3 regions of the Pseudomonas macauensis genome follow, and region 2 is predicted to be linked to each of the others. Evidence: predicted binding sites of a transcription regulator. Region 2 holds the regulator's gene; each other region holds the start of a gene.
What was found. Region 2 encodes sigma-54, which starts transcription at its own class of promoters, with help from an activator protein. Its sites were predicted from a motif close to ANTGGCATNNANNTTGCTNT; they were not measured.
Positions count from the first base shown of each region.

Region 1: the regulator sigma-54 is predicted to act here: its motif matches at 1,427-1,446, upstream of SD196_RS04710 (pilin).
Region 3: the regulator sigma-54 is predicted to act here: its motif matches at 1,683-1,702, upstream of SD196_RS10555 (circularly permuted type 2 ATP-grasp protein).

Region 1 covers NZ_CP138377.1:993,791-997,067, forward strand. Annotated here, with positions in the region: gene pilB (type IV-A pilus assembly ATPase PilB) at 1-1,264, opposite strand, end outside; gene SD196_RS04710 (pilin) at 1,494-1,925, shown strand; gene SD196_RS04715 (tetratricopeptide repeat protein) at 1,996-3,277, shown strand, end outside.
Region 2 covers NZ_CP138377.1:1,110,143-1,113,419, reverse strand. Annotated here, with positions in the region: gene lptA (lipopolysaccharide transport periplasmic protein LptA) at 1-203, shown strand, start outside; gene lptB (LPS export ABC transporter ATP-binding protein) at 203-928, shown strand; gene SD196_RS05180 (RNA polymerase factor sigma-54) at 1,170-2,669, shown strand; gene hpf (ribosome hibernation-promoting factor, HPF/YfiA family) at 2,748-3,056, shown strand; gene ptsN (PTS IIA-like nitrogen regulatory protein PtsN) at 3,066-3,277, shown strand, end outside.
Region 3 covers NZ_CP138377.1:2,215,115-2,218,391, reverse strand. Annotated here, with positions in the region: gene SD196_RS10555 (circularly permuted type 2 ATP-grasp protein) at 232-1,641, opposite strand; gene ydcS (putative ABC transporter substrate-binding protein YdcS) at 1,990-3,162, shown strand.

The DNA of each region.
Region 1 (3,277 bases), 120 kb from region 2:
GCAGGGTGGACATCACCATGTGCCCGGTCTGCGCGGCCTTGATGGCGATTTCCGCGGTTTCCAGGTCGCGGATCTCCCCCACCATGATCACGTCGGGATCCTGGCGCAGGAAGGCGCGCAGGGCCTGGGCGAAGTCCAGACCTGTTTTCGGGTTGACGTTGACCTGGTTGACGCCTTCCAGGTTGATCTCCACCGGGTCTTCCGCGGTGGAGATGTTGATGTCGGGGGTGTTGAGGATGTTCAGGCCGGTATAGAGGGATACCGTCTTGCCCGAACCGGTGGGGCCGGTCACCAGGATCATGCCTTGCGGTTGTTTCAGCGCATTGAGATACAGCTGCTTCTGCTCTTCCTCGTAGCCCAGGGCGTCGATGCCCATCTGCGCGCTGGCCGAGTCGAGGATACGCATCACGATCTTTTCGCCCCAGAGCGTGGGCAGGGTGTTGACGCGGAAGTCGATGGACTTGGTCTTGGACACACGCATCTTGATGCGGCCGTCCTGGGGTTTGCGGCGCTCGGAGATGTCCAGGCCGGCCATTACCTTGAGTCGCGCAGAGATACGGCTGACCAACTGGACCGGCGGCTTGGCCACTTCCTGAAGTATACCGTCGGTACGGAAGCGAACCCGGTAGACCTTTTCATAGGGCTCGAAGTGCAGATCGGACGAGCCGCCCTTGATGGCATCAAGCAACATCTTGTTGACGAAACGCACCACTGGGGCATCGTCGGCGTCGCCGCCGATGGCTTCTTCCTTGCGTTCGGCGTTGCTGTTCTCGATATCCAGGCCTTCCAGGTCGACATCGCCTAGATCATCCAGCCCGCCGGTCGGGCTCTCGAAGAACTTCTCGATGGCGTCGCCAAGCCTGTCATCTTCGACCAGGATGGCTTCGGTAGTCAGGCCAGTGCTGAACTGGATGTCGGTGATCGCCTGGTGGTTGGTTGGGTCCGACAGGCCGACGAAAAGCTTGTTGCCTCGGCGCCATAGGGGCAGGACGCGGTGCTGGCGTACAAGCTTCTCGCTGACCAGCTCCTTGGGGAGGCTCTCCTTATCCAGGCTGCCCAAGTCGCAAAAAGCGACGCCGAACTGCTCGGCGGCCAGTTCCATCAGCGGGCGGCTTTTTACCAGCTTGTTCTGTACCAGGTAGGTCACCAGCGACAGCTTGTTGCGCTGGGCCTGCTGCTGGGCCTGCTGGGCGCTTTTTTCGTCGAGAAGTTGGGATTGCACCAACTGTCGGGCAAGACCGGACAGGACGACTTGATCGTTCATGGGCTGCGTTCGGAAAGGGAGGAGGTCGTTGCCTTATAACGCAGATGCTGCAAGGTGCCAAATTCGGCAGTCGCTATTGTCAAAAAATGTCACTTCTTGCGTAAATTCGCGCGATCAAATTCGAAAATGCGCTTGAAGGGTAAGGAAACTGCTTACAAAGCCATTGGCATGCTTTCTGCTTCAGGAGGAAATAGGTCCTCCGACCTCTAATACAATTCTGGAGAGAATAATGAAAGCTCAAAAAGGCTTTACCCTGATCGAACTGATGATCGTGGTCGCCATCATCGGTATCCTGGCCGCCATCGCGCTGCCGGCCTACCAGGACTACATGGGGCGCTCGCAGATGTCCGAAGCCATGACTCTGGCTAGCGGCGGCAAGTCCTCCATTTCCGAGTTCTATTCCAACAACGGTCACTTCCCCCTGAACAACGGGTCCGCTGGTCTGGCGGCTAGTACCGACATCACCGGCAAGTACGTGGCCAGTGTTGCTGCGGCAAGCGGTGTGATCACCGCTACCATGAAGTCCACCGGTGTAGTCGCCGGCCTCGAGAGCAAGACTCTGACTCTGAGCCCGATCACCCACGCCGGTTCGATCGAGTGGAAGTGCAAGCCCGGCTCTTCTGCTGCCGATGCCAAGTTCTACCCGACCAACTGCCGCTAATCTACGGCTGGTCGCTTCAAAAACTGCCCGCATCTGCGGGCAGTTTTCTATGGTGTAACGTAGTTTCCTGATGACCAGAACAACAATCCTTCCGATCGCCTGTCTTGCCCTGCTGATGTGTCTAGCCGGCTTTGTCTATATGCCAGGCCTGCATGGGGGATTTCTGTTCGATGATTATCCCAACCTGGAAGAACTGGGTAGTTATGGTGGTGTGGTCAATTGGGAGACGCTCAGGGCTTTCGTCTTCAATGGAAGTTCCGGCCCGGCAGGGCGCCCTGTTTCACTGCTGAGTTTTCTGCTCAACGACAATACCTGGCCGAGCCAGGCGGCTTATTTCAAACCGACCAATCTGCTGATTCATATCGCCTGCGGCCTTTCACTGTTCTGGGCGACACTGCTGCTTCTGCGTTTCTACACGATCGATGAGCGCAAGGCGCTCTGGATGGCGCTGCTATCCACCGCGCTCTGGGTGCTGCATCCCTATTTCGTTTCCACAACGCTGTATATCGTGCAGCGCATGGCCCAGTTGGCGGCGTTCTTTTCGCTGCTGGGTATCATCGGTTACCTGAAGGGGCGCCTGCTGCTTAACGAGCGCCCCTTCGCCAGTTATGTCCTCATGTCGTCTTCCGTTGGTCTGGGGACGTTGCTCGCGACCTTCAGCAAGGAAAATGGCGTCCTGTTGCCGCTGTTGCTGCTGGTCATCGAGTTCTGCCGCCCAGTTAAGGGCACGAGACCGGTCTGGCAATGGTCGCTCCTCTTCATCTGGTTACCGTCGCTGGCGGTGGTGGCGGCGCTCATCTACTACATCGACTGGACAAACTCAGCCTGGGTGACCCGTCCCTTCAACCAGTCCGAGCGCCTGCTCAGTGAAGGGCGCATCCTGTGGGAGTATCTGTCCTCGCTGTACGTGCCGCAGATCGAGGGGCGCGGCCTATTTCAGGACGGCTATCCGAAGTCGACGGGGTGGCTCAGTCCAATCACCACGCTACCTGCCCTTCTTGGACTATTGGCCCTGTTGCTCGGCGCAGTCCTGGTCCGCAGGCGCTTTCCGCTGTTTTCGGTGGCCGTACTATTCTTCCTGGCGGGGCATCTGGTCGAGTCGAGCGTGATCGGCCTAGAGCTGTATTTCGAACACCGCAACTATCTGTCGGCGCTATTTCTGTTTCTGCCGCTGGCGGCGGCCCTGGTCTGGCTCTCGGATCGCATCAGCCTGAGCGTTGTGGTGCTCATCGCCGGTATCCTCATTGCGTTTCTGGCGATGCTGACCTGGCAGCGTTCGACGCTCTGGTCCGACTCGAAGCGCCTTGAGCTCTACTGGGCTCAATCCACGCCCGACTCGCCGCGCGCACAGA
Region 2 (3,277 bases):
TCGTCACCCAGAACCGCGTCGTACTGATCGACCAGGCCAAGGTGATCCAGGAAGGCAACACCTTCGAAGGCGAGAAGATCGTCTATGACACCCAGCGCCAGATCGTCAACGCAGGCCGCGCCACTGGCGCCCAGGTGACCACGCCACGCCCGCGTATCGACATGGTCATCCAGCCCAAGAAAAAGCAGGATCAAGCGCAGTAATGGCTACGCTCACCGCCCAGCACCTCGCCAAGAGCTACAAAAGCCGGCAAGTGGTCCGCGATGTCAGCATGAGCATCGACAGCGGACAGATCGTCGGCCTGCTCGGCCCCAACGGAGCGGGCAAGACCACCTGCTTCTACATGATCGTAGGCCTGGTCCGTGCCGACCAGGGTGTGGTCCGTATCGACAACCAGGACGTGACCCACCTGCCCATGCACGGCCGCGCCCGTGCCGGTATCGGCTACCTGCCGCAGGAAGCCTCGATCTTCCGCAAGCTATCGGTGGCCGACAACATCAGCGCGATCCTCGAAACCCGCAGCGACCTGGATCGCAGCGGCCGCCAGGAAGCCCTGGAGGGCCTGCTCGAGGAATTCCACATCCACCACATCCGCGACAACCTCGGCATGAGCCTGTCCGGTGGCGAGCGGCGTCGCGTGGAAATCGCCCGCGCCCTGGCCAGTTCGCCGAAGTTCATCCTGCTGGATGAACCCTTCGCCGGCGTCGACCCGATCTCCGTCGGCGACATCAAGCAGATCATCCATCACCTCAAGGCCAAGGGTATCGGTGTACTGATCACCGACCACAACGTCCGCGAGACGCTGGATATCTGCGAAACCGCCTACATCGTCAACGACGGTCAACTGATCGCCGAAGGCAGCGCCGAGACCATCCTCGCCAACGATCTGGTGAAGGAAGTCTATCTGGGTCACGAGTTCCGCCTCTGACCCAGCGGCCGCCCTCCAGGCGGCGCCTCGCCTCCCCCGCTAACGGCCCGGACCTGCATCCGGCGCCGCGTGTCGGGCCGCCTCGAAATCGCCCGATAATCAGGTTGTAACGAAAGGTCGACAGACCCTAGGCAAAGCGTCCAGACTCAGGCATATAATTTGCTTCCTCGCGGCGCCCCGGCGTCCGTAGTCGTGGATATGGCGCTTGCTGCGCCAGCGAACAAGGTGCCTAGTTCCAGCCATGAAACCATCGCTCGTCCTCAAGATGGGCCAGCAGCTGACGATGACTCCGCAGCTGCAACAGGCCATCCGACTGCTCCAGCTCTCCACGCTGGACCTGCAGCAGGAAATCCAGGAAGCCCTGGAGTCCAACCCCATGCTGGAGCGCCAGGAAGACGGCGAGGACTACGACAACAGCGACCCCATGGCCGATGGCGCCGAGTCCGCCCCCACCGCCAGCAGCAACACCCAGGACAACTATCAGGAAAGCACCACGCCCACTGCCGACAGCCTCGACGAGGACCAGTGGGCCGAGCGCATTCCCAGCGAGCTGCCGGTCGATACCGCCTGGGAAGACATCTACCAGACCAGCGCCAGCAGCCTGCCCGCCAGCGACGATGAGGAGTGGGACTTCACCGCCCGCACCTCCGCCGGTGAAAGCCTGCAGAGCCACCTGCTCTGGCAGCTCAACCTGGCCCCGATGTCCGACACCGACCGCCTGATCGGCCTGAGCATCATCGACGGCATCAACAACGACGGTTACCTCGAAGAATCCCTCGACGACATCCTCGCCTCCATCGATCCCGAACTGGGCGTGGAGATGGACGAAGTGGAAGTCGTCCTGCGCCGCGTGCAGCAGATGGAGCCCGCCGGCGTTGGCGCGCGCAACCTGCGCGAATGCCTGCTGCTGCAGCTGCGCCAGATGCCGGCCAACACCTACCTGCTGAACGAAGCCCAGAAGCTGGTCTCCGACCACCTCGACCTGCTCGGCAGCCGCGACTACAGCCAGCTGATGCGGCGCATGAAGCTCAAGGAAGACGAGCTGCGCGAAACCATCGAGCTGATCCAGTCGCTGCACCCGCGTCCCGGCTCGCAGATCGAGTCCGGCGAGGCCGAGTACGTGGTGCCGGATGTCATCGTCCGGAAGCATAACGAACGCTGGCTGGTGGAACTGAACCAGGAAGCGGTGCCGCGCCTGCGGGTCAATTCGCAGTACGCAGGCCTGGTGCGCCGCGCCGACTCCAGCGCCGACAACACCTTCATGCGCAACCAGCTGCAGGAAGCGCGCTGGTTCATCAAGAGCCTGCAGAGCCGCAACGAGACGCTGATGAAGGTGGCGACCCAGATCGTCGAGCACCAGCGTGGTTTCCTCGAATACGGCGAGGAAGCGATGAAGCCGCTGGTCCTGCACGACATCGCCGAAGCCGTGGGCATGCACGAGTCGACCATCTCGCGCGTCACCACGCAGAAATTCATGCACACCCCGCGTGGCATCTTCGAGCTGAAGTACTTCTTCTCCAGCCACGTCAGCACCTCCGAGGGCGGCGAATGCTCGTCCACCGCCATCCGCGCGATCATCAAGAAACTGGTCGCGGCGGAAAGTCCGAAAAAGCCATTGAGCGACAGCAAGATCGCTGGTTTACTGGAGGCACAGGGCATTCAAGTGGCACGTCGCACCGTCGCCAAGTACCGGGAGTCCTTAGGGATTGCTCCCTCCAGCGAACGCAAGCGACTGGTATGACGTTGATCCACGCCAAAGTGTTCCGGCGGCAGGCCACCTAACCTGCCACTTACACACGGGCAATAAGGAGAAAGCGGTATGCAAGTCAACATCAGTGGACATCAACTGGATGTGACCGACGCCCTGCGCGACTATGTCGGCGAAAAACTCGGACGACTGGAGCGCCACTTCGACAAGATCACCAATGTTCAGGTCATCATGGAGGTCGAGAAGCTAAAGCAGAAAATCGAAGCCACCCTGCACATCGCAGGTGGCGAAGTAGTGGCCTGTGCCGAACATGAAGACATGTATGCGGCCATCGACCTGCTCACTGACAAGCTCGACCGCCAACTGATCAAGCACAAGGAAAAATACCTCGAACGCCAGCAGGGAGTTGGTGTTCGTTAACCCCTCCCTATGATTCGACTTGAGCAAATCCTGACCCCCGGCCGTTCCCTGGTGAACGTGCCGGGCGGCAGCAAAAAACGCGTCCTTGAACAAATCGCAAACCTGGTAGCTCGCGAGCTGCCAGGTTTCGACGCGCAAGACATCTTTGAAAATCTGGTGGCCCGGGAACGCCTGGGCTCCACTGGTTTCGGCAATGGCATCGCCATTCCGCATTGCCGCCT
Region 3 (3,277 bases), 1.1 Mb from region 2:
GTGATGGGGGCCTGCCAGGCTAGACGCGGGACGCCGGTGATGGCCGGCCCCTCACCTAGTTCCGCAACGACGCATGGCAGGCTCACAGCGCCAACCCGCAGGGCTGTGCCCCAAAAGGCGCAAGCTGGCAAAACTCCTGTTTCATCGGTATTCACTGAAACCTCCTTCTCATCTGCGCCTTGCGTCTTTTGGGGCGCAGCGGGGTCGTCATTAACTGTGAGGACGCACCGCCTACTCCACCACCCAGGTGTCCTTGGTACCGCCGCCCTGCGACGAGTTGACCACCAGTGAGCCTTCGCGCAGCGCCACGCGGGTCAGGCCGCCGGGCACCAGGCGCACGTTGTCCGGCGCGGACAGCACGAAGGGCCGCAGATCGATGTGGCGCGGCGCAATGCCGTTCTCGACGAAGGTCGGACAGGTCGACAGGCTCAGCGTTGGCTGTGCGATGTAGGCCTCCGGACGCGCCATCAGCCGCGCACGGAAGGCTTCGATCTCGGCCGTGCTCGACGCCGGGCCGACCAGCATGCCGTAGCCGCCGGAACCCTGGGCTTCCTTGACCACCAGTTCGGGCAGGTGCGCCAGCACGTGGGACAGGTCCTGCGGGCGGCGGCATTGCCAGGTCGGCACGTTGTGCAGGATGGGTTCCTGGTCCAGGTAGAAACGGATCATCTCCGGCACGTAGGGGTAGATGGACTTGTCGTCGGCCACGCCGGTGCCGATGGCGTTGGCCAGCACCACGTTGCCGGCGCGGTAGGCGGCCAGCAGGCCGGGCACGCCGAGCATGGAGTCGGGGTTGAAGGCCAGCGGGTCGAGGAAGTCGTCGTCGACCCGGCGGTAGATCACATCCACCGGCATCGGGCCGGCGGTGGTACGCATGTAGACGCGCTCGTCGCGGACGAACAGGTCGGCGCCCTCCACCAGCTCCACGCCCATTTCGCGAGCGAGGAAGGCATGTTCGAAATAGGCGCTGTTGAAGCGGCCGGGCGTCAGCACCACCACACAGGGCTGCTCCACTTGGCTGGCCTGACGCAGGGTGTCGAGCAACAGGTTCGGGTAGTGGTCGATGGGCGCGATGCGCTGGGCGCCGAACAGCTCGGGGAACAGGCGCATCATCATCTTGCGGTTCTCCAGCATGTAGGAGACGCCGCTGGGGGTACGCAGGTTGTCTTCGAGGACGTAGTAGGCGCCGTTGCCATCGCGCACCAGGTCGATACCGGCGATGTGTGCGTAGACGTTGCCGGGCACGTCCAGGCCCTGCATGGCCAGTTGGTACTGGTCGTTGGCCAGGACCTGCTCGGGCGGGATCAGGCCTTCCTTGAGGATGCGCTGGTCGTGGTAAAGGTCGGCGAGGAACAGGTTGAGTGCCTGCACGCGCTGGATGCAGCCGGACTCGATGGTCTTCCACTCGCTGGCGGGGATGCTGCGCGGGATGGTGTCGAAGGGAATCAGGCGTTCGGTGCCCTGGTCGTCGCCGTAGAGGGTGAAGGTGATCCCGGCGCGATAGAACAGCAGGTCGGCCTCGCGACGACGCTGTTGCAGCTGTTCTCCGGGCATGTCCGCCAGCCAGCGGGCGAACTCCGTGTAGTGCGGTCGGCAGGCGCCAGCGGCGTCATGCATTTCGTCATAGAACACCCGAGCCATCTTCTACTCCTTGCTGCCGCTTGTCCTCGGTTGGGAAGACCATCGCAAGGCCCGTGCCAGAGGTCGATTTCCTTTTGATTCAACGGTTTGCAAAGACCAACCGAACGCCTCGCACCCCCTTGGTGCGCTTTGTCGGCCGGTGCGTCCCGGCACGCCCCGTTTGGGGCCGCAAAGGCCAACGGGCGGGGCTTTGCAGGGTGCAGGGGGCTTTCTTGTCAGTCTCTGGGGCCGGAACTACGCTGCAAGAGCCCCCTCCCGATAGGGCACATCGCTATCAACCAGATGCCGACCTTACGGCGCGGTTCGGCCGCAGAGGCTCCGACAACGAAGAACAACAGGAGTCGATTCATGTCATCAGTGCAATTGTCTTCAGGGAAAGTCGCGGCGCTTGCCTTCGCCGGCATCAGCCTGCTCAGCAGCGCCTCCCTCCAGGCCGCCGAGGCGCTCAAGCAACTGGGCCAGCCCGAAGGCGCCCTCGACATCATCGCCTGGCCCGGCTACATCGAGCGCGGCGAGAGCGACAAGAACTACGACTGGGTGACGCAGTTCGAGAAGGACACCGGCTGCAAGGTCAACGTGAAGACCGCCGCCACCTCCGACGAGATGGTCAGCCTGATGGCCAAGGGCGGCTACGACCTGGTCACCGCCTCGGGCGATGCCTCGCTGCGCCTGGTTTATGGCAAGCGCGTGCAGCCGATCAACATCGCCCTGGTCCCCAACTGGAAAAACGTCGATCCGCGCCTGCAGAACGCGCCGTGGCACACGGTGGACGGCACGCACTACGGCACGCCCTACCAGTGGGGCCCGAACGTGCTGATGTACAACACCAAGGTCTTCCCCAAGGCGCCGCTGAGCTGGAGCGTGGTGTTCAGCGAGCAGAAGCTGCCCGACGGCAAGAGCAACAAGGGCCGCGTGCAGGCCTACGACGGACCGATCTACATCGCCGACGCCGCCCTGTACCTGAAGACCACCAACCCTGCCCTCGGCATCCAGGACCCCTACGAACTCAACGAGGAACAGTACGCCGCCACCCTCAAGCTGCTGCGCGACCAGCAGAAGCTGATCCACCGCTACTGGCATGACGCGACGGTGCAGATGAGCGACTTCAAGAACGAGGGCGTCGCCGCCTCCGGCTCCTGGCCGTACCAGGTCAACGCGCTGGTGGGCGAGAAGCAGCCGATCGAATCGACCATCCCGGTCGAAGGGGTGACCGGCTGGGCCGACACCACCATGATGCACGTCGACGCCAAGCACCCGACCTGCGCCTACAAGTGGCTGAACTGGTCGCTGGAGCCCAAGGTGCAGGGCGACGTGGCCGCCTGGTTCGGCTCGGTACCCGCCTCCCCCACCGGCTGCACCGGCAGCCAGTTGCTCGGCCCGCAGGGCTGCGCCACCAATGGCTACGACCAATTCGACCGCATCGCCTTCTGGAAGACCCCGCAGGCCAAATGCGCCCAGGGGCAGTGCGTGCCGTACAGCCGCTGGACGCAGGACTACATCGCGATCATGGGTGGGAGATAGCGATACAGCTTTACGCCTGACCTGTAGGAGCGAGCTTGCTCGCGAACAGCCCCGTAGTGGGAGTTGGTTCGCGAGCAAGGACTAGGCGTCCCCCTCGATCCTACAAGAGCCGTCA